4 regions of the Pseudomonas sp. 2FE genome follow, and region 3 is predicted to be linked to each of the others. Evidence: predicted binding sites of a transcription regulator. Region 3 holds the regulator's gene; each other region holds the start of a gene.
The links. Region 3 encodes sigma-54, which starts transcription at its own class of promoters, with help from an activator protein. Its sites were predicted from a motif close to ANTGGCATNNANNTTGCTNT; they were not measured.

Region 1 (5,816 bases), on a different contig from region 3:
GATCCCCGCCGAACGCCTGGCCCAGGCCACTGTCATCACCCGTGAAGCGGCGGTGATCTGCGGCTCCGCCTGGGTCGATGCGGTGTTCCGCCAGCTCGACCCACGGGTCGCCGTGCATTGGCAGGTGCAGGACGGCGAACGCGTAGCGCCCAACCAAGCCCTGTTCCACCTGGAGGGCCCGGCTCGTGCGCTGCTCAGCGGCGAGCGCAGTGCCCTGAACTTCCTCCAGACTCTCTCCGGCGTCGCCACCCGCTGCCGCCACTATGCCGACCTGGTGGCAGGCACCGGGGTCAAATTGCTCGACACCCGCAAGACCCTGCCCGGCCTGCGCCTGGCACAGAAATACGCCGTCACCCGCGGCGGCTGCCACAACCACCGCATCGGCCTCTATGACGCCTTCCTGATCAAGGAAAACCATATCGCCGCCTGTGGCGGGATCGTTCAAGCCGTGCAAACCGCCCACAAAATCGCCCCCGGCAAGCCGGTGGAAGTGGAAGTGGAGAGTTTGGCAGAGCTGCAGGAAGCACTGGATGCCGGCGCGGACATCATCATGCTCGATGAGCTCAGCCTGGAGGAGATGCGCAGCGCCGTGCAACTCACCGCCGGCCGCGCCAAGCTGGAAGCCTCCGGCGGCATCAACGAAAGCAGCCTGAGGACTATTGCCGAGACAGGCGTGGACTATGTTTCGATTGGCGCACTGACCAAGGACGTCAAAGCCATCGACCTGTCGATGCGCCTCAGCCTCTGACGCATAGGGTGGATTAACCGCCCAGCGGCGTGGTCCACCGAACCAAGGGCAAGAGGATTGACGAAAAGCCCGGCAGCCAGAAACCACAAGCCCCACTTCGGGAGCAGGGCGTGTGACGCTTCAGGCTAGGCCTGAAGACTTTGACAAAGAGGGGTATCGCTAGCCCTTGCCGTCCGGAACAAAGTCCAAGACCTTGCGCGCGTCCGGATCAAAACATACCGAACCACTCTGGTAAGAGCTTTCGATATCGACCCGCAAACAGGCGTTCTCCCCACCCTCGCCAGCGCCACGCAGGATCTTCACTAGCGCCTGACGATCGGCAGGCATTTCACGGTACAGATCCACACGCCGCTGAAGAGGCGTTTCGCCATCGAGCAGGGCTTTCGTATGTTGGGCCAGAAACTCCGCAGCGTTCGACGGAACCTCGACATAAAAGAACTTCGGCGCCCATCCGCTGAGACCGTCCAGAACCTGCGGTTCGACATTCAACTGACGGTAATCCTCACGACTGACCACGTAGAACGTATCGAACACATGCACGACCGCCAGCGGCCGCGCATTGCTCACGACATAACAACCGGCAACCAGCGCCAGGGTCTGCACCAGGACAACCAGCGACAGATCCCTGACCAGCTCCAGCCTCGGCTTCAGCGGGTTGAACACTATCAGGGTCAGGCAAGGCCCCAGCACAAGATCGACAGCGAGGATGATTCTCAGCCCTTCCCAGCCTCCGGCGGCCAGAAACAACGCACCGGGGAAAAACAGGAACAGCGCAATCGACGCCAGCAGCACAAAGACCAGCAGGCCGAGCAGCAAATGCAGCGCAGAAGCGCGCCAGCGACTCATCGACTTCGTCATATCTCCATCCCAAGTAAAAAACCAGACGATCTGAAAGCTGTATATCCGACAACCACACAACAAAAAACCCCTTAGTTAAGGGGTCTTCTGCTTAGCTCAAGAGCGGCACCACGGGGCACTCAGCGCATCCCGGGCTGCCGCTTCCCGATTAGCGGCACTCGCCCGGCGCGAACTGGGCCGGCAGGGTTCCAAGACCGCCAAGTTGCGGCATGTTACGTGTAGCTGAAGTTCCAACGCTGTTGCTAGCAGAGGCACAGCCCCAGTCGATGGAGCCAGTCACCGGCGGAGCAGCCGCAAAATTAGTAGCCAAGTCAACCGGGGCGGCGCCGCCGCCGACCTGTATGTAGGGGGTAAAAACCAGAGTGGCAGAAGCCGGAATACTACCAACGTTTCTCTCGTCGAGAATAACGGTAATTTCGCCGCTAGCACCGTTAATAATCACCTGCCGCACATATTTACTGGTGGCACCCAAGTTCCCAGCCTGGGCATTGAAAGCAATCGCGGCTGCTGCCAGCTCAGCCACCGTATTGGAACTCTCGGCGACTATGGTCTTAGCACTGCTGGCCAGGCCCACACCCTCGGTTACCCGGGCGCGGATGGTGTAGTCCTGATAAGCCGGCAGCGCTACAGCAGCCAGGATGCCGATGATCGCCACCACGATCATCAATTCAATCAGGGTAAAACCCTTTTGCAGTTGAGCTTTCATTTGAATCTCCATGAGTTGTTAGGCCTTCCGCCTGTTAGAAACGCAGCAAATAGCGCGCCAACTCAAAAACCCCCGCAGAGCGCCTTAAATCCGTGCCGATCCGCCCATACGGCGACAACCATTAATCCGCACCTTGTGACACTTTTTGCCACCCGCTTGATCGCCGTTTGGCAGTCTCGGGCATCTGCGCTATAAGGCAGGGCATTGTGTCTATGAGTTCCTTGTCATGAATGACGCCGTATCCCTCTCGGGCCTGGCCAGGCAGATGGTGCTGGCCGAACTGCTGGATGAAAAAAGCGCCCAGCAGGCGCAGCAACAGGCCCAGCGCAACAAGCTGTCGCTGGTCACCTACCTGGTGCAGAACAAGCTGGTGAAAAGCCGCGCCCTAGCCGAGCTGGCGGCCGAGCAGTTCGGCGTGGCCTTTCTCGACCTCGGCAGCCTCGACAAGGAGGGCCAACCCAAGGATCTGGTCAGCGAGAAGCTGATTCGCCAACACCGCGCCCTCCCCCTGTGGCGCCGTGGCAACAAGCTGTTCGTCGGTGTTTCCGACCCCAGCAACCACCAAGCCATCACCGACATCCAGTTCAGCACCGGGTTGAATACCGAAGCCATCCTGGTCGAAGACGACAAGCTTGGCGATGCCATCGAAAAGTTTTTCGATAACGCCGCCAACGGCATGGAAGATCTCGGCGATGTCGACCTGGACGGCGTAGACATTCAAGCCGTTGATGAGGACAAGCAAGATACTGCCGAGGGCAATTCGGCGGACGATGCGCCGGTGGTGCGTTTCGTGAACAAAATGCTGCTGGATGCGATCAAGGCCGGCTCGTCCGACCTGCACTTTGAGCCCTACGAGAAGAGCTACCGGGTGCGTTTTCGTACCGACGGCATCTTGCATGAGATCGCCCGGCCACCCATCCAACTGGCGCCCCGTATTTCCGCGCGACTCAAAGTCATGGCCAGCCTGGATATCTCCGAACGGCGCAAGCCGCAGGATGGGCGCATCAAGATGCGCATCTCGAAAAGCAAGTCGATCGATTTCCGGGTCAGCAGCTGCCCGACCTTGTGGGGCGAGAAGATCGTGATGCGGATTCTCGACCCTTCAAGCGCGCAGATGGGCATCGATGCCCTCGGCTATGAGGAGTCGCAAAAAGACCTGTATATGGCCGCGCTGAAACAGCCACAAGGCATGATCCTGGTCACCGGCCCAACCGGTTCCGGCAAGACCGTTTCGCTGTATACCGGCCTGAATATTCTGAACACCGTTGACGTCAACATTTCTACCGCCGAAGACCCGGTCGAGATCAACCTGGAAGGGATCAATCAGGTCAACGTCAACCCCAAGCAGGGCATGGACTTTGCTCAGGCATTGCGCTCATTTTTGCGCCAGGACCCCGACATCATCATGGTCGGCGAGATCCGCGACCTGGAAACCGCCTCCATCGCCATCAAGGCCGCTCAGACCGGCCATATGGTGATGTCTACCCTGCACACCAACAGCGCCGCGGAAACCCTGACCCGCCTACGCAATATGGGTGTGCCCTCGTTCAACATTGCCACCTCGGTCAATCTGATCATCGCCCAGCGGTTAGCCCGCAAGCTCTGCACCAGCTGCAAGAAAGAGCTACAGATTCCGCGCGAGGCGCTGCTGGAAGAAGGCTTTCCGGAAGACAAGATCGGCACCTTCAAGGTTTATGGCCCTGTCGGCTGCGAAAACTGTAATGGCGGCTACAAGGGCAGACTCGGTATTTATGAAGTAGTTAAAAACACGCCCTCCCTGCAGCGGATTATCATGGAAGAAGGCAACTCCATTGATATTTCAGTACAAATGCGCAAAGACGGCTTTAATGACCTGCGCACCTCGGCTCTGCTGAAGGCCATGCAGGGCGTTACCAGCCTCGAAGAAGTAAACCGCGTGACTAAGGACTAAGCCATGGCCGTGAAAGCGATAAAAACCAGCACCTTCAGCTGGGAAGGCACTGATAAGAAAGGCTCCAAGATCAAAGGCGAAACAAGCGGCCAAAACCCAGCCCTGGTCAAAGCACAGTTGCGCAAGCAAGGCATCAACCCGACCAAGGTGCGAAAAAAATCAGTCTCACTGTTCAGCGCCGGCAAAAAAATCAAGCCTATAGACATCGCCCTGTTTGCGCGGCAGATGGCCACCATGATGAAGGCCGGCGTACCACTGCTGCAGTCGTTCGACATCATCGGTGAGGGGCTCGACAACCCGAACATGCGCAAATTGGTGGACGACATCAAACAGCACGTTGCGGCGGGCAATAGCTTTGCGGCGGCCCTGCGTACACGCCCCCTCTACTTCGATGATCTGTTCTGCAACCTGGTGGATGCCGGTGAGCAAGCCGGTGCCTTGGAAGACTTGCTGGATCGTGTCGCAACTTATAAAGAAAAGACCGAGGCCCTGAAGGCCAAGATCAAGAAGGCGATGAACTACCCAATGGCAGTAGTAGGCATTGCGATCATTGTTTCTTGCATCCTGCTGATCAAAGTAGTTCCGCAATTCAAACAGGTATTTACCAGCTTCGGCGCAGACCTCCCCGCCTTCACCTTGTTTGTGGTCGGGCTGTCGGAGTCATTACAAGCAAACTGGTATATGTTCATTTTAGGCATAGTTGCGTTCGTTTTTGCTTTTCAAACAGCCAATAAACGCTCGGAAAAGTTCCGCAACTGGCTTGACCGCACAATACTCAAGGCGCCGATTGTTGGCGACATCATCTACAAAGCGGCGGTAGCACGTTATGCTCGAACATTGTCCACTACCTTTGCTGCAGGCGTTCCACTGGTAGAGGCCCTGGACTCCGTTGCAGGGGCAACAGGTAATATCGTATTTAAAAACGCGGTACATAAAATAAAGCAGGACGTTACCAGCGGCATGCAGCTGAACTTTTCAATGCGTACAACTAACGCATTCCCATCAATGGCGATTCAGATGACCGCCATCGGCGAGGAGTCCGGTGCACTGGATATGATGCTCGATAAAGTCGCCAGCTATTATGAGGCCGAGGTCGATAACGCCGTCGATGGTTTAACCGCGTTGATGGAACCCTTGATCATGTCTGTACTGGGCGTACTGATTGGCGGCCTAGTTATTGCCATGTACCTGCCTATATTCCAACTGGGTGCCGTGGTTTAACTCATGTCCTTGCTCGATTTTTTGGCCAGCCATGTGCTGGCCTTTGTTTTATGTGCGCTGCTATTGGGCCTGCTTATCGGCAGCTTCTTGAATGTCGTGGTCTATCGACTACCCAAGATGCTGGAGCTCGACTGGAAAGCCCAGGCGCGCGAGATTTTGGGCATGCCGATTGAGGCGAGCGGCGAAACTTTCAACTTAATCCTCCCTAACTCCCGCTGCCCGCACTGCGGCCACGAAATAAAGCCGTGGGAAAACATTCCGGTCATCAGCTACCTGTTCTTGCGCGGTAAATGTTCGAGCTGCAAAACTCTGATCAGCAAGCGCTACCCGCTGGTGGAGCTAGCCTGTGGGCT
Region 2 (5,816 bases), on a different contig from region 3:
GCCACTGAAACCTTGGCCAAGCGGCTCAAAAAGCCGCGAAGCGCATGCGTTCGGCGGTTTCCTGGATGAACATCCCGGACAACCCTATGGGATCACTGATGAGGGTAAAAACTGTGCTTGAAGCCTATCGCAAACACATTGCAGAGCGTGCCGCTCAGGGCATCGTGCCCCAGCCGCTAAACGCCGAACAAACCGCAGGCCTGGTCGAGCTGCTGAAGAACCCGCCCGCTGGCGAGGAAGCTGTCCTCGTCGATCTGATCACCAACCGCGTGCCGCCAGGCGTGGACGAAGCCGCCTACGTCAAGGCCGGTTTCCTTTCGGCGCTGGCCAAAGGCGAAGTCAGCTCGCCGCTGCTGGATAAAAAGCGCGCCGTCGAGCTGCTCGGCACCATGCAGGGCGGTTACAACATCGTCACCCTGGTCGACCTGTTGGACGACGCCGAACTGGCCCCGGTTGCGGCCAAAGAGCTCAAGCACACCCTGCTGATGTTCGACGCCTTCCACGACGTCGCGGAAAAAGCCAAGAACGGCAACCTTCACGCCAAAGCCGTACTGCAGTCCTGGGCCGATGGCGAGTGGTTCAAGAACCGTCCGACCTTGGCCGACAAGATCAGCCTGCGCGTATTCAAGGTTACCGGCGAAACCAACACCGACGACCTGTCCCCTGCTCCGGATGCCTGGTCGCGCCCTGATATTCCGCTGCACGCCCTGGCCATGCTGAAAATGGCCCGCGACGGCATCGTGCCGGATGAGCAAGGCGCCATCGGCCCGATGAAGCAGATCGAAGCCATGCGCAACGACGGCTTCCCGATCGCCTACGTCGGTGACGTGGTCGGTACCGGTTCCTCGCGTAAATCGGCGACCAACTCGGTACTGTGGTTCTTCGGCGACGACGTGCCTTATGTCCCGAACAAGCGCTCCGGCGGCTTCTGCTTCGGCAGCAAAATTGCCCCGATCTTCTACAACACCATGGAAGATGCCGGCGCACTGCCGATCGAGTTCGACGTTACCCAGATGAACATGGGCGACGTGATCGACCTTTACCCTCACGCGGGTAAAGTCACCAAGCACAACAGCGACGAAGTCCTGGCCACCTTCGAAATGAAGACCCCGGTGCTGCTCGACGAAGTCCGTGCTGGCGGCCGTATCCCGCTGATCATCGGCCGTGGCCTGACCGAGAAGGCGCGCGCCGAACTGGGTCTGCCGTCTTCCGATCTGTTCAAAAAGCCTGAGCAACCGGCTGAAAGCACCAAGGGTTTCACCCTGGCGCAGAAGATGGTCGGCAAGGCGTGCGGCGTCGCTGGCGTTCGCCCAGGTACCTACTGCGAACCGAAGATGACCACCGTCGGCTCCCAGGACACCACTGGCCCGATGACCCGTGACGAGCTGAAAGACCTGGCGTGCCTGGGCTTCTCCACCGATCTGGTGATGCAGTCGTTCTGCCACACCGCGGCCTATCCGAAGCCGATCGACGTCACCACCCACCACACCCTGCCCGACTTCATCATGACCCGCGGCGGCGTGTCCCTGCGTCCGGGCGACGGCATCATCCACAGCTGGCTGAACCGCATGCTGCTGCCGGACACCGTCGGCACCGGTGGCGACTCGCACACCCGTTTCCCGATGGGCATCTCGTTCCCGGCCGGTTCCGGTCTAGTCGCCTTCGCCGCCGCCACTGGCGTTATGCCACTGGACATGCCGGAATCGATCCTGGTGCGCTTCAAAGGCAAAATGCAACCGGGCGTCACCCTGCGTGACCTGGTGCATGCCATTCCTTACTACGCGATCCAGGCTGGCCTGCTGACCGTCGAGAAGAAAGGCAAGAAGAACGCCTTCTCCGGCCGCATCCTGGAAATCGAAGGCCTGGACAACCTGAGCATCGAGCAAGCGTTCGAGCTGTCCGACGCCTCCGCCGAACGTTCGGCTGCCGGTTGCACCATCAAGCTGTCGAAAGAGTCGATCACCGAGTACCTGAGCTCCAACATCACCCTGCTGCGCTGGATGATCGGCGAAGGCTACGGCGATGCGCGCACTCTGGAACGTCGCGCTCAAGCGATGGAAGCCTGGATCGCCAACCCGGAGCTGATGGTTGCAGATGCTGACGCCGAATACGCCGAAGTCATCGAAATCGACCTGACCGACATCAAAGAGCCGGTGCTCTGCGCGCCGAACGATCCGGACGACGCCCGTCTGCTCTCCAGCGTGGCTGGCGAGAAGATCGACGAAGTGTTCATCGGCTCCTGCATGACCAACATCGGTCACTTCCGCGCGGCCGGCAAGTTGCTGGATCAGGTCAAGGGCCAGCTGCCAACCCGTCTGTGGCTGTCGCCGCCGACCAAGATGGACGCACACCAGCTGACCGAAGAAGGCTACTACGGCATCTACGGCAAGGCTGGCGCGCGCATGGAAATGCCGGGCTGCTCGCTGTGCATGGGCAACCAGGCACGCGTTGAAGCGAATTCCACCGTGGTCTCGACTTCGACCCGTAACTTCCCGAACCGTCTGGGCGATGGCGCCAACGTCTACCTGGCTTCGGCCGAGCTGGCGTCGGTGGCTTCGATCCTCGGTCGCCTGCCGACCGTCGAGGAGTACATGGAGTACGCCGGTAAAATCGACAGCATGGCTGCCGACGTTTACCGCTACCTCTCCTTCGACCAGATCGCCGAGTTCCGTGAAGCTGCTGCGAACGCCAATATCCCGGTCGTTCAAGCCTAACGGCATAGCGTCAAGAAGAGCCCCGCCCAGTGCGGGGCTTTTTCTTTTCAATAGCACCTTGCGGGCGCGGCTAGAGCAGCTATTTTCCTGATTAGGGGCGGCCCCGTGCGGAGCGCTCCAACCTTCAGGAGTAGCCAAATGAAGCACTGGATTCTCGCTGCAGTCTGCCTAGTAGCCCTGAGTGGCTGTGCCAGTGAATACCTTATTTCCACCGTCGATGGTCAACTGCTGACCACCTACGACAAGCCCGAACTCGACAAAGATACCGGCATGCTGGAGTTCGAGGATAGCGAAGGCCGCGAACAGCACATCCCGCAGTCCCAGGTGAAACAAATCATCGAACGCTGAGGCCAGTCGTTTCTCAATCCAAACCCCGCTTCGGCGGGGTTTTGTTTTTCTTGTCTGGAGCAACTGCTGGCATATGGCTTGCTTGGAGTTCATCAGCAGAACTCTCTCCAACGGCGGAGTCAGTTCATAGACAATGGCGTCGCTTCCGGCTACCAACCTCTGGAGTAGCTGGAGCGGCGCTTTTTTGTTCAACGGCGGAACAAAACACATGACCGATAGCAGCAGTACACGCACAGACAACCTGGCCTGGGTCGCCGGCTCGGATGCCCCGGAAAAGAGCGCACTGGACCTGGGCTTCATGGCCCTGACCGACTCCGCCTCGCTGATAGTCGCGGCCACCCAGGGCTTCGCCCAGCCCTACGGCCTGACCCTCAACCTGCAGCGTCAGGCCTCCTGGGCGACCCTGCGCGACAAGCTGCTGAGCGGCGAGCTCGACGCCGCCCAGGCCCTCTATGGCCAGGTCTACGGCATCCACCTCGGTCTCAGCGGCCCGGCCACCGACATGGCCATCCTCATGGGCCTGTGCCAGAACGGCCAGGCGATCAATCTTTCCGAGCCGCTCAAACAGGCCGGCGTGACAACTGCCGAAGCACTGGCCGCGCGGGTGCGCCAAAGCGGTGCAAAACTCACCTTCGCGCAGACCTTCCCCACCGGCACCCACGCCATGTGGCTCAACTACTGGCTGGCCAGCCACGGCATCCATCCGCTGGAGGATGTGCACAGCGTCGTCGTGCCCCCCTCGCAGATGGTCACCCATCTCAAGGCCGGGCGAATCGACGGTTTCTGCGCCGGCGGCCCCTGGGGCGCACTGGCGGTGGAGGAAGGCCAGGGCTTCACCCTCGCCACCAGTCAGATGATCTGGGCCGATCACCCGGAGAAAGTCCTCGGCGTCACCCGTGAATTTGTCGAGCGCTACCCCAACACCGCCCGGGCGCTGACCATGGCCGTACTGGAAGCCAGCCGCTTCATCGACGCGAGCGACGAGAACAAGCGCAGCACCGCGCAGTTGATCAGCGGCAGCGAGTACGTCGACGCCCCGCTCTCGGCGCTCCAGCCGCGCCTTCTCGGCCAGTACCAGGACGGCCTCGGCCATGCCTGGCAGGACAAACACCCGCTGCGTTTCTTCGCCGATGGTAAAGTGAGCATGCCGTATCTCTCGGACGGCCTGTGGTTTATGACCCAGTTCCGCCGCTGGGGGCTGTTGCGTGATGACCCTGACTACCTCGGCATCGCCCAACAGATCCATCAGCTCGAACTGTACCGCGAGGCCGCCAGCGCCCTGGGTATCGCCGTGCCGGCCACCCCCATGCGCAGCGCCACCTTGCTCGATGGCAAAGTCTGGGACGGCTCCGACCCGGCCACCTATGCGCGCAGCTTTGCCCTGCATGCCCTGGCCGATGCGCCACAATCGCTAGCCCTTTAAGCCAGAGGATGACCTCCCTATGCTGCGAATCCTCCTGATCAACGACACCCCGAAGAAAGTCGGCCGACTCAGAGCCGCCCTGATTGAGGCCGGCTTCGACGTCATCGACGAGTCCGGGCTGACCATCGACCTGCCCGAGCGCGTCGAAGCCGTGCGCCCCGACGTGATCCTGATCGACACCGAGTCCCCCGGCCGTGACGTGATGGAGCAAGTGGTGTTGGTCACTCGCGACCAGCCGCGGCCCATCGTCATGTTCACCGACGAGCACGACCCCGGCGTGATGCGCCAAGCCATCCAATCGGGGGTCAGCGCCTACATAGTCGAAGGCATCCAGGCCCAGCGCCTGCAACCGATTCTCGACGTCGCCATGGCCCGCTTCGAGAGCGACCAGGCGCTGCGTGCGCAACTACAGGCCCGCGATGCCCAACTGGCCGAGCGCAAGCGCATCGAGCTGGCCAAAGGCATGCTGATGAAGATGAAAAGTTGCAACGAGGAAGAGGCCTATACCCTGATGCGCCGCCAGGCCATGAGCCGGCAGCAGAAACTGATCCAGGTGGCCGAACAGATCATCGCCATGAGCGAACTGCTGGGCCCCTGAGCCCCAGCAAGGTGGATGAGGACTTTTTCATCCACCTTGCTGCCAGCGGCCGCGGCGAAGATTCCTCTCGACAGCCGCCGGTCGCCCCGCTTATCTTCGCCTCCTGGCCAGCGCACTGGCCAACGTCGCTCGGACGGTTCCGGGCGCTTACGTCTTCGAGGAAAGCATGGCTGACCAAGCTTCGCGCCGCTTTGCGCGCATCGATCGTCTCCCCCCTTACGTTTTCAATATCACCGCCGAGCTGAAGATGGCCGCCCGCCGTCGTGGCGAGGACATCATCGACTTCAGCATGGGCAACCCCGACGGCGCCACCCCGCCGCACATAGTCGAGAAGCTGGTGCAGGTCGCCCAGCGCGAAGACACCCACGGCTACTCCACCTCCAAAGGCATCCCGCGTCTGCGCCGGGCCATCGCGCGCTGGTATAAGGAACGCTACGCGGTCGAGATCGACCCGGAAAGCGAAGCCATAGTCACCATCGGCTCCAAGGAAGGCCTGGCGCACCTGATGCTCGCCACCCTCGATCATGGTGACACCGTGCTGGTGCCCAACCCGAGCTACCCGATCCATATCTACGGCGCGGTGATCGCCGGCGCCCAGGTGCGCTCGGTGCCGCTGGTGCCGGGCGTGGACTTCTTCGCCGAGCTGGAACGGGCCATTCGCGAATCGATCCCGAAGCCGAAGATGATGATCCTCGGCTTCCCCTCCAACCCCACCGCGCAGTGCGTGGAGCTG
Region 3 (5,816 bases):
GTACTCGAAGCGGATGGGCGCCTTGCCGGAATCTTCACCGACGGCGACCTGCGCCGCACCCTGGATCGCAGCATCGACCTGCGCCAAGCCAGCATTGACGAGGTCATGACGCCACATGGCAAAACCGCACGCCCGGAGATGCTGGCCGCCGAAGCGCTGAGGATCATGGAAGACCACAAGATCAGCGCGCTGGTGGTGGTCGATGAGCATGACCGCCCGGTGGGGGCCTTGAACATGCACGACCTGCTGCGTGCGGGGGTGATGTAATGAGCAGCCATGTAATCAGCGCCGAGCTGCTGCGGCGCGCTAAAAACGTCAAACTGGCGATTTTCGATGTCGACGGCGTACTCACCGACGGTCGTTTGTACTTCCTCACCGACGGCGGCGAATTCAAAACCTTCAACACCCTGGATGGCCACGGCATCAAAATGCTGATCGCCTCTGGAGTGCGCACCGCCATCATCAGCGGGCGCAAGACCCCAGTGGTCGAGCGTCGTGCACAGAACCTGGGCATCCAGCATCTGTACCAAGGCCGCGAAGACAAACTGGTGGTGCTCGACGAGCTACTGGGTGAACTCGGCCTAAGCTACGAACAGGTCGCCTACCTCGGCGATGACCTGCCCGACCTGCCAGTGATTCGCCGGGTCGGCCTGGGCATGGCCGTCGCCAGCGCCGACAGCTTCGTCCGCCAGCATGCCCACGGCGTTACCCACGCCCGCGGCGGCGAAGGTGCCGCCCGCGAGTTCTGCGAGTTGATCATGCGCGCCCAGGACAGCCTTGAAGCCGCCCAAACCGCCTATCTATAGAGCCGATCATGCTGCGCAAACTGCTTCTCTCCGTGTTTTTCACCCTCGCCGCCCTGCTGCTGGCGGCGCTCGGCTATTGGAATCTCAACCCGGACAGCCTGCTGGAGCAAACGCCCACAGCCAGCGCGGAACACGCCATCGACTTCTATGTGGTTAACGCCCGCACCGTGCAATATCAACCGGACGGCAAGCTGCATTACGAAATGACCTCCGACAAGGTCGAACACCTCAAAGCCAGCGACACCAGCCTGATGACCCGCCCAGACCTGCAACTTTATCGCGGCACCCCACAGCCTTGGCATGTAAGCAGCGCCCGCGGCGAAGTGTCGCCGGGGGGCACCGAAGTCGAACTGATCGACGCCGTGCGCGTCGAGCGCACGGACGCCAAAGGCCGTCCGACCCTACTCACCACCAGCCGATTGACCGTGTTCCCCGACAAGGAATATGCGCAGACCCAGCAAGCCGTTAGAATCGAGGCGGCCAACGGGGTGACCACGGCACAAGGAATGAAAGCGTACTTGAATGACGGCAGGATGCTCCTGCTGTCCAACGTAAGAGGCCAGCATGAGGTTCGTTAACACTTTGTCTCTCCGGACCCTCCCCCTTCTGCTCAGCTTGAGTGCCGCACTTGGAAGCGCGAGCGCCTGGGCACTGCCGACCGACCGCGAGCAACCGATTCGCGTGCAAGCCGACAGCGCAGAACTCGATGACAAACAAGGCGTAGCGGTATACCGCGGCGACGTCGTCATTACCCAAGGCACCCTGAAGATCACCGGCAACACCGTGACCATCACGCAGACCGCCAACGGCGATATCGAGGTCTTCACCGCCGTCGGCACACCGGCGTATTACGAGCAGAAACCCGCTGCCGACAAGCAGATCGTCAAGGCTTACGGCCTGACTATCCAGTATTTCGCCGCCAACGAGCGCATCGTGCTGATCGATCAAGCCAAGGTAGTGCAGGAAGGCAATACCTTCGAGGGCGAGAAAATCGTCTACGACACCCAGCGCCAGATCGTCAACGCCGGCCGCGCCACCGGCGCCAACGTGACCTCGCCGCGCCCGCGCATCGATATGGTGATCCAGCCGAAGAACAAACCCGCCGAGCAGAAGGCGCAGTAATGGCCATCCTGAAAGCCCAACACCTGGCCAAGAGCTACAAGGGCCGCCAAGTCGTGCGCGACGTCAGCCTGTCGATTGAGAGCGGGCAGATCGTCGGCCTGCTGGGCCCGAACGGCGCCGGCAAGACCACCTGCTTCTACATGATTGTCGGCCTGGTTAACGCCGACCAGGGCCGCGTACTGATCGATCAGCAGGACGTCACCCATCTGCCCATGCACGGCCGTGCCCGCGCCGGCATTGGTTATCTGCCGCAAGAGGCCTCGATCTTCCGCAAGCTCTCGGTCGCCGACAACATCCTGGCGATCCTGGAAACACGCAAGGATCTCGATCGTGCCAGCCGGCGCCAGGCCCTGGAAACCCTGCTGCAGGAATTCCATATCAGCCACATTCGCGACAACCTCGGCATGAGTCTGTCTGGCGGTGAACGCCGCCGCGTGGAGATCGCCCGCGCCTTGGCCACCGCACCCAAGTTCATCCTGCTCGATGAGCCCTTTGCCGGCGTTGATCCGATCTCGGTCGGCGACATCAAACAAATCATCCACCATCTCAAGGCCAAGGGTATTGGCGTTTTGATCACCGATCACAACGTGCGTGAAACCCTGGATATTTGCGAAACCGCCTACATCGTCAACGACGGCCAATTGATCGCCGAAGGTGATGCCGAGACCATCCTGGCCAACCAGTTGGTGAAAGAAGTCTACCTGGGCCACGAGTTCCGCCTGTAGTTTGCGCAACCGCCCACTACAGAGAATGTGCGAGGGCTAGGCAAACCCCTCGAGATCAGGCATATAATTTGCTTCCTGGTGGCGCGTTGGCGCCCTGTAGTGGATGGCGCATGTGCGCCGGCGAATAAGGTCCTAAGCCCCCTCCATGAAACCATCGCTCGTCCTTAAAATGGGCCAGCAGCTGACGATGACCCCGCAGCTGCAACAGGCCATCCGCCTCCTCCAACTGTCGACCTTGGATCTGCAACAAGAGATTCAAGAGGCCTTGGAGTCGAATCCTATGCTCGAGCGCCAGGAAGACGGCGACGACTTCGACAACACCGACCCCCTGGCCGATGGTGCGGAGAGCGCCCCCGCCGCGCCCAACCCGGAGGAGTCCTACCAGGAAACCAGCTATCAGGAGTCCGCCCCCACGGTCGACAACCTGGAAGAAGGCGAATGGAACGAGCGCATCCCCAGCGAACTGCCCGTCGACACCGTCTGGGAAGACATCTACCAGACCAGCGCCAGCAGCCTGCCCAGCAACGATGATGATGAGTGGGACTTCACCACTCGCACCTCGGCCGGCGAGAGCCTGCAAAGCCACCTGCTCTGGCAGCTCAATCTGGCACCGATGTCCGACAAGGATCGCCTGATCGCCGCCACCCTGATCGACTGCATCAACAATCAAGGCTATCTGGAAGAAACCCTGGAAGAGGTGCTCGAAGCCTTCGACCCCGAACTGGATATCGAACTGGACGAAGTGGAAGCGGTACTGCATCGCATCCAGCAGTTCGAGCCCGCCGGCATCGCCGCCCGCGACCTGCGCGAATGCCTGCTGCTGCAACTGCGCCAGCTGCCCGCCAAGACGCTCTGGCTGAGCGAAGCCCAGCGCCTGGCGGGCGACTACCTGGACTTGCTCGGCAGCCGCGACTACAGCCAGTTGATGCGCCGCATGAAGCTCAAGGAAGATGAACTGCGCCAAGTGATCGAGCTGATTCAAAGCCTCAACCCGCGCCCCGGCTCACAGATCGAAGCCAGCGAACCGGAATACGTGGTACCCGACGTCATTGTGCGCAAGCACAACGAACGCTGGCTGGTGGAGCTTAATCAGGAAGCCATGCCGCGCCTGCGGGTCAATCCGCAATACGCAGGCTTCGTACGCCGCGCCGACTCCAGCGCCGACAACACCTTCATGCGCAACCAGTTGCAGGAAGCCCGCTGGTTCATCAAGAGCCTACAGAGCCGCAACGAAACCCTGATGAAGGTCGCCACGCAGATCGTCGAGCACCAACGCGGCTTCCTCGATTATGGCGACGAGGCGATGAAGCCCTTGGTCTTGCACGACATCGCCGAAGCCGTGGGCATGCACGAGTCGACCATCTCGCGGGTGACCACGCAAAAATTCATGCACACACCGCGCGGCATTTACGAGCTGAAATACTTCTTCTCCAGCCACGTCAGCACCTCCGAAGGCGGTGAATGCTCGTCTACCGCGATCCGCGCAATCATCAAAAAACTAGTCGCTGCGGAAAATGCGAAAAAGCCGTTGAGTGACAGCAAGATCGCTGGTTTACTGGAGGCACAGGGCATTCAGGTGGCCCGTCGCACAGTCGCCAAATACCGCGAATCCCTCGGGATAGCGCCTTCCAGTGAACGTAAGCGACTGCTGTAACGGCTACACTGATCCAAGCCAAAGTGTTCCGGTGGCAGGCCCGTTAGCCTGTCTCTTACACACGGCAATAAGGAGAAAGCGGTATGCAAGTCAACATCAGTGGACATCAACTGGATGTGACCGACGCCCTACGCGCCTACATCGACGAGAAACTCGAACGAGTAGAGCGCCACTTCGGAAAAATCACCAACGTGCAGGTCACCATGGAGGTCGAGAAGCTCAAACAGAAAATCGAAGCGACCCTGCACATCGCCGGCGGCGAAGTCGTCGCCCGCGCCGAACATGACGACATGTACGCAGCTATCGATCTGCTCACCGATAAGATCAACCGCCAACTTATCAAGCACAAGGAAAAGCAGCAGGGTCGCCTGCAAGGCGCCCCGGCGCGCTGACACCATCCCCTACTCATGATTCGACTTGAAAACATACTGACCCCCGGCCGTTCCCTGGTGAACGTGCCGGGCGGCAGCAAAAAACGTGTCCTCGAACAAATCGCCAACCTGGTCGCCCGCGAATTGCCCGACCTGGATGGACAAGACATTTTCGAGAGCCTGGTCGCCCGCGAGAAGCTTGGCTCAACCGGTTTCGGCAATGGCATCGCCATTCCACATTGCCGCCTGCCTGGCTGCGTATCGCCGATCAGCGCCTTGCTGCGCCTCGACGCCCCGGTAGACTTCGATGCTATCGACGGCGCCCCAGTAGACCTGCTGTTTGTCCTGCTAGTGCCAGAGGCCGCCACCGATGAGCACCTGGAGCTCCTGCGCCAGATCGCCAGCATGCTCGACCGTAGTGAGGTACGCGCACAGCTGCGCCACGCACAGAGCAGTGACCGCCTGTACCAGGTAGTAGTGGACGTGCAGAACGGCCGCTAGGCGGAGGCGGAGCCTAATCATGCGTTTGATCATCGTCAGCGGCCGCTCCGGCTCGGGTAAGAGCACCGCCCTCGATGTCCTCGAGGACAACGGCTTCTATTGCATCGACAACCTGCCGGCCGGCCTACTCCCGGAACTGGCCGAGCGCGCCCTGTTGCACACCGAGCTGTTGCAGCCGCTGGTGGCCGTGTCGATCGATGCGCGCAACCTGCCGAGCCAGCTCAAGCGCTTTCCCGAACTGCTCGACGAAGTGCGCGCCCGGCACATCCAATGCGACGTGCTGTACCTCGACGCAGACGAAGAAACCCTGCTCAAGCGCTTCTCCGAGACCCGTCGCCGTCACCCACTGACCACCGCCGAGCGCTCGCTGGCCGAAGCCATTCACGACGAAAGCCTGCTACTCGGCCCGATCATCGATCTAGCCGACCTGAAGATCGACACCACGCATCTCAACCTCTACCAACTGCGCGACACACTCAAGCTGCGCTTACTGAATAAGCCGGAACCGGGTACCGCGTTCCTGGTCGAATCGTTTGGCTTCAAGCGCGGCATGCCGGTAGATGCGGATCTGGTCTTCGACGTGCGCTGCCTGCCTAATCCGTATTGGAAGCCGGAGCTGCGCGAGCACTCGGGCCTC
Region 4 (5,816 bases), on a different contig from region 3:
CCGGGCACTTGCACTTAAATAGGCCGGCTGCCGTACTTGCTGTCCGGCTTCTTCGGCGGGTCGGCTACCACGTTCGGCTCGACTTCCTGCACCTTGCCGCCACGCGAGAGAAACTCCTGCATGGCACGCTCTAGAGCATCACGCTCCTTCTGCTTAGCCTCGATACTCGGCAGCTCTTCGATGTCGACCGCCGCCTTGGCTTTCTTGCCCGACTTGACCAGCCGCTCACCGTCGCTATCGCCGTCATCATCAGCGCCGTCATCCGCGGCAGCCAACTCCTCACCTTCATCCTCGGCGCCACCTTCCAGCTCGTCTTGTTCCAGATCTTCGTCGCTCATGTTTAACCTCATGACTTGCGAAAAGCAGGTTAGTTATAGCCCAGCTACGCCCGCTTTCGAACGTTGCCGGGAAAAATTCAAAGAGCCTCACCCTGCAAGGTGGCGAGCACTCGACGCGAACCCGTGTGATCGCGATGCTCGCCAAGGTAAATTCCTTGCCAACAGCCCAGCGCCAAGCGCCCATTCGCCATCGCCATCGGCAGACTCAGCTGACAGCCGAGCAAACTGGCCTTGAAGCGCGCCGGCAGGTCATCCTGGCCTTCATCATCGTACTCATAACCACTCGCACCTTGCGGCACCAGACAGTTGAAGAACCGTTCGAAGTCGCGGCGCACCGCCGAGGCGGCATTCTCGTTGCGGCTCAACGAGGCCGAGCCGCGCGGCCGTGATGCAAGCTGATCGGGCTCTGCTGCCACCTACGGATCTGCGCAGTTTCGGCGCGCATTCTAGCGCGCTGCGAGAAAAAGCAAAGAGTGCTTGTTAGAGGCTTTTGTCTTATTGCTGTAGTCCGTTATGCGGCAACCGCGGCTAGACGCGAAGGCTGTCCCCGGGCTGGCCGCAAAAAGCAAAATGCCCGGCAATGCCGGGCATTTTTTGCAGCGCCGAACGCTTACAGGTTATAGCCGCGCTCGTTGTGCTGAGCCAGGTCGAGACCGACGGTCTCTTCCTCTTCGCTGATGCGCAGGCCGATCACCAGGTCGATCACCTTGAGGATCACGAAGGTGACGATAGCGGTGTAGACCACGGTGAAGCCAACACCTTTGAACTGGATCCAGACTTGTGCGGCGATGTCTTCTACAGTGCCGAAGCCACCCAGTGCCGGCGCCGCGAACACGCCGGTCAGCAGCGCGCCGACGATGCCGCCGATACCGTGCACGCCGAAGGCATCCAGGGAGTCGTCATAGCCGAGCTTGCGCTTCAGACTGGTGGCGCAGAAGAAGCAGATCACCCCAGCCGCCAGACCGATTACCAAGGCGCCCATCGGGCCCACGGTGCCGGCCGCCGGAGTGATGGCCACCAGACCGGCCACCACACCCGAGGCGATGCCCAGAGCGCTCGGCTTATCGTGAGTGATCCATTCGGCGAACATCCAGCCCAGGGCAGCCGCCGCGGTGGCGATCTGCGTCACCAGCATGGCCATGCCGGCGGTGCCGTTGGCGGCAACGGCGGAACCGGCATTGAAGCCGAACCAGCCGATCCACAGCATGGCCGCGCCCATCAGGGTGTAGCCGAGGTTGTGCGGCGCCATCGCCGTGGTCGGGTAGCCCTTGCGCTTGCCCAGCACCAGGCACGCCACCAGACCGGCGATACCGGCGTTGATATGCACCACGGTGCCACCGGCGAAGTCCAACACGCCCCAGTCCCACAGCAGGCCGCCGTTGCCGCTCCAGACCATGTGGGCGATCGGCGCGTAGACCAGGGTGAACCAGATAGCCATGAAGATCAGCATGGCGGAGAACTTCATGCGCTCGGCGAAAGCCCCGACGATCAACGCCGGCGTGATGATGGCGAAGGTCATCTGGAAGACGATGAACACGCTTTCCGGGATGGCATAACTCAGGCTCGCTGGCGTGACGCCGGCGAGGAAGGCCTTGGACAGGCCGCCGACGAAGGAGTTGAAGTTAACCACCCCCTGCTCCATACCGGCGGTGTCGAACGCGATGCTGTAGCCGTAGATGACCCACAGAATGCTGATCAGGCCGGTGATGGCGAAACACTGCATCATCACCGAGAGGATGTTCTTCGAACGGACCATGCCGCCGTAGAACAGGGCCAGGCCGGGGATGGTCATAAACAGTACGAGTGCGCTGGCGACGAGCATCCACGCGGTATCACCGCTATTCAACACAACCTCGTCAGCGGCCATGGCCAGACCGGGGGTAACGAGGGACAACAGGGCTCCTAGCCCTGCGAGCTTACGCAGAGTCATATTGTTTTCTCCTGGGGCGTTGGGTTCGGCGGCTTAGATTGCGTCGGTGCCGGTTTCGCCGGTACGGATGCGGATGGCCTGTTCCAGATTGACCACGAAGATCTTGCCGTCACCGATCTTGCCGGTGTTGGCGGCCTTGGTGATGGCCTCGATCACGCGATCCAGTTGGTCGTCGGCGATGGCCACGTCGATCTTCACCTTGGGCAGGAAGTCGACCACGTATTCGGCGCCGCGATACAGCTCGGTGTGGCCCTTCTGCCGCCCGAAGCCTTTGACTTCGGTGACGGTGATGCCCTGCACGCCGATCTCCGACAGCGACTCGCGCACATCGTCCAGCTTGAACGGTTTGATGATGGCAGTGACTAACTTCATGAAACTCTCTCCCGTATTGGTGGACTTGCCCCAGGAAAAACGAACCCGGCTCAAGTCTAAGCGCAGTGTCTGGCTTTGTAACGCATCGGGCACCCTCGCTGTGGCCACTCCGACAACAACCAATCGCTCTTGGCGAAACAACTCCCCGCTTCGCCTTACGCACCGAACTGCATCGGTGCATGCGTCATAGGCCACCAAGCAGAAAGCTTGCCAGCTCTGTGAAAAGCTTGGTTTTCAGGCATTTATCATCTGAAAGCCGCACTGTGACCGGATTGCGCAAGCGAGTCACGCACAACAACAGTGCGCACTGCGCCCCACTAGCGCCCTAAAACCGTGCAAAACGTCGCCCCCGTTCAGGCGCGATGCTGCGTGTTACACTGCCGGCCGTCTTATCCGGAACCCCGCCATGCTGCCGCCCAAAGCCTTGCTCGATGCCCTCAGCGCTCACGCCTCCCGTCTGTTCAACGGCGATAGTCCGTTGCCGCGTAGCGAGTTCGAAACACAGTTCAAAGCCCTGTTGCAGAGCGGTTTCAGCAAGCTGGACCTGGTCAGCCGGGAAGAATTCGACAGCCAGATGGCCGTGCTGGCGCGCACTCGCGCGCGCCTGGAGGCCCTGGAAGCCAAAGTCACCGAGCTGGAAGCCAAACTGTCGCCGCCCACCGAGTAACGCACTCGGCGTGAGCGGCATGTGATCAAGGAGTGATCCATGTCTCTGGCCATCGTCCATAGCCGCGCGCAAGTCGGCGTCGAAGCCCCGGCGGTCACAGTCGAAGCCCATCTGGCCAACGGCCTGCCGTCGCTGGCACTGGTCGGTTTGCCGGAAACTGCGGTCAAGGAAAGTAAGGACCGGGTGCGCAGCGCCATCCTCAATTCCGGCTTCGACTTCCCGCCACGGCGCATCACCTTGAACCTGGCGCCCGCCGACCTGCCCAAGGATGGCGGCCGCTTCGACCTGGCCATCGCCCTCGGCATTCTCGCCGCCAGCGGCCAACTGCCGGGCGCCGCGTTGCTCGAAGTCGAGTGCCTCGGCGAGCTCGCGCTATCCGGCGCCCTGCGGCCGGTGCAGGGCGTGCTGCCCGCCGCGCTCGCCGCCCGCGCCGCCGGGCGCGCCTTGGTGGTGCCGCGCGCCAATGCCGAAGAAGCCTGCCTGGCCTCGGGCCTCGTCGTGATCGCCGCCGACCACCTGCTGGAGCTGGCGGCGCACTTCAACGGCCAGACTCCGCTGGCGCCCTACCAGGCCCAGGGCCTACTGCGGCAAACCGCGCCCTACCCCGACCTCGCCGAGGTGCAGGGCCAGGTCGCGGCCAAGCGCGCCCTGCTGGTGGCGGCCGCCGGCTCGCACAACTTGTTGTTTAGCGGCCCGCCCGGCACCGGCAAGACCCTGCTGGCCAGCCGCTTACCCGGGCTGCTGCCGCCGCTGAACGAGCAGGAAGCCCTGGAAGTCGCCGCCATCCAGTCGGTGGTCAGCCATACGCCGTTGCATGCCTGGCCGCAGCGGCCGTTTCGTAATCCGCATCACAGCGCCTCGGGACCGGCGCTGGTCGGCGGCGGCAGCCGGCCGCAGCCGGGAGAAATCACCCTGGCGCACCAAGGCGTGCTATTTCTCGATGAGCTCCCAGAGTTCGATCGCAAGGTCCTGGAAGTGTTAAGAGAACCGCTGGAAAGCGGCCAGATCGTCATTGCCCGGGCGCGGGACAAGGTGCGCTTCCCCGCCCGTTTTCAACTGGTCGCGGCGATGAACCCCTGCCCGTGCGGCTATTTGGGTGACCCGAGCGGCCGTTGCCGCTGCAGTTCCGAGCAGGTCCAGCGCTACCGCGCCAAGCTCTCCGGACCGCTGCTCGACCGCATCGACCTGCACCTCACCGTGGCGCGGGAAACCACCGCGCTGCATGTGCCGAGCGCGGCCGGCGCCGACAGCGCGAGTGCCGCCAGCCTGGTCGCCCAGGCACGCGAGCGGCAGCTACAGCGCCAGGGCTGCGCCAATGCCTTTCTCGATTTGCCCGGCCTACGCCAGCATTGCGCGCTCGACCGCAGCGACCAGGCCTGGCTGGAAAGCGCCTGTGAACGCCTAGGCCTGTCCCTGCGCTCGGCCCATCGAGTGCTCAAGGTCGCCCGCACCCTGGCCGATCTGGAACAGATCGAGGCCATCGGCCGCGCGCATCTGGCCGAAGCCCTGCAGTACCGGACGAATTTGTCCTGAAGCGGCTGTCGGCGGCAGAGCGCGATAAAGCTGAAGGCTGCCTGGCCCAAACGTCCACCGCAGGCAACGGCAACGTCGCCACGGCCTCACACAAGCGCTCCTGCTTGGATCTGCCGGGCTCCTTGGGGCACCCACCAGGCAATCGTCTAGACTACTTGCCAGCGCGGCCGGCGTAAGCAGAGCGCGGCGCCCCGCAGCAATGTCCTCGGCCAGCAGCACCAATGCTGATGGACAGTCCATAGATTAAAAATAAATCTGCCCCCCTTTTCCTGTGACACGCGGAAAGTCGGGGCGACCGAAATAAGCTGCAAAGTCAGAGTCTGGCTTGTTGTTCTAGAAACCAGGGATCCCCTATTTCTCTACTTTGCCCCTTCTGCCACGACAGACGGGATCAAAGCGAATCGGCTATGCACAGATGAAACCGCGCGGGATCCGCAAAGGATGCTGCCATGTCAGGCATTTCAGTCTTGGGGGCGTAAATGAAAAATCTTAAAATCTGGCAAAAACTAGCATTGATGGGTGCCGTTTTTATGCTTCCTTTTGCCGTGGTGACCTACAAGATGGCGTCCTCCATCGACGCCCTGGGGGTCGAATTCGCCCGGCAAGAGCTTCGTGGCGTGGAATATTACACCCCGTTACTTGGCCTCCTGACGCATCTGCAACAGCACCGCGGCATGACCAACGCCTGGTTGAGCGGCGATAGCTCCTTCAAGGACAGGGTGGCCGGCAAGAGCGCCGAGATCGAGAACGATCTCAAGCGCATGGACGAGGTCGACCAGCGCCTGGGCAGCGCGTTACGAACGAGCCAGCAATGGGCGGCCTTGAATGCGGCCTGCCGCGACCTTCTGAACCAAACGACCAACCTGTCTCCTGAGGATGGTTTTGAGCTACACACCAAGGTGATCGGCGACACCATCGCCCTGATCACCGATGTCGGCGATGCTTCCAACCTGACCCTCGATCCCGATCTCGACAG

Region 1: a site for sigma-54 is predicted at 2,355-2,374, ahead of FFS12_RS13435 (pilin). Genes of this name have one in related genera too.
Region 2: a site for sigma-54 is predicted at 3,128-3,147, ahead of FFS12_RS03815 (CmpA/NrtA family ABC transporter substrate-binding protein). Genes of this name have one in related genera too.
Region 4: a site for sigma-54 is predicted at 2,836-2,855, ahead of glnK (P-II family nitrogen regulator). Genes of this name have one in related genera too.

The regions. Positions count from the first base shown of each region.
Region 1 is NZ_SCMO01000008.1:29,345-35,160, forward strand. It holds gene nadC (carboxylating nicotinate-nucleotide diphosphorylase) at 1-748, shown strand, start outside; gene FFS12_RS13430 (hypothetical protein) at 908-1,594, opposite strand; gene FFS12_RS13435 (pilin) at 1,755-2,312, opposite strand; gene pilB (type IV-A pilus assembly ATPase PilB) at 2,539-4,242, shown strand; gene FFS12_RS13445 (type II secretion system F family protein) at 4,246-5,463, shown strand; gene FFS12_RS13450 (A24 family peptidase) at 5,467-5,816, shown strand, end outside.
Region 2 is NZ_SCMO01000001.1:798,675-804,490, reverse strand. It holds gene acnB (bifunctional aconitate hydratase 2/2-methylisocitrate dehydratase) at 114-2,714, shown strand; gene FFS12_RS03820 (YgdI/YgdR family lipoprotein) at 2,853-3,062, shown strand; gene FFS12_RS03815 (CmpA/NrtA family ABC transporter substrate-binding protein) at 3,271-4,485, shown strand; gene FFS12_RS03810 (ANTAR domain-containing response regulator) at 4,505-5,083, shown strand; gene alaC (alanine transaminase) at 5,250-5,816, shown strand, end outside.
Region 3 is NZ_SCMO01000018.1:19,320-25,135, reverse strand. It holds gene FFS12_RS19605 (KpsF/GutQ family sugar-phosphate isomerase) at 1-267, shown strand, start outside; gene kdsC (3-deoxy-manno-octulosonate-8-phosphatase KdsC) at 267-806, shown strand; gene lptC (LPS export ABC transporter periplasmic protein LptC) at 815-1,384, shown strand; gene lptA (lipopolysaccharide transport periplasmic protein LptA) at 1,371-1,928, shown strand; gene lptB (LPS export ABC transporter ATP-binding protein) at 1,928-2,653, shown strand; gene FFS12_RS19580 (RNA polymerase factor sigma-54) at 2,799-4,307, shown strand; gene hpf (ribosome hibernation-promoting factor, HPF/YfiA family) at 4,391-4,699, shown strand; gene ptsN (PTS IIA-like nitrogen regulatory protein PtsN) at 4,715-5,179, shown strand; gene rapZ (RNase adapter RapZ) at 5,199-5,816, shown strand, end outside.
Region 4 is NZ_SCMO01000003.1:251,291-257,106, forward strand. It holds gene sutA (transcriptional regulator SutA) at 15-338, opposite strand; partial or broken gene FFS12_RS08530 (secondary thiamine-phosphate synthase enzyme YjbQ) at 416-712, opposite strand; gene FFS12_RS08535 (ammonium transporter) at 949-2,268, opposite strand; gene glnK (P-II family nitrogen regulator) at 2,302-2,640, opposite strand; gene FFS12_RS08545 (accessory factor UbiK family protein) at 3,047-3,307, shown strand; gene FFS12_RS08550 (YifB family Mg chelatase-like AAA ATPase) at 3,347-4,840, shown strand.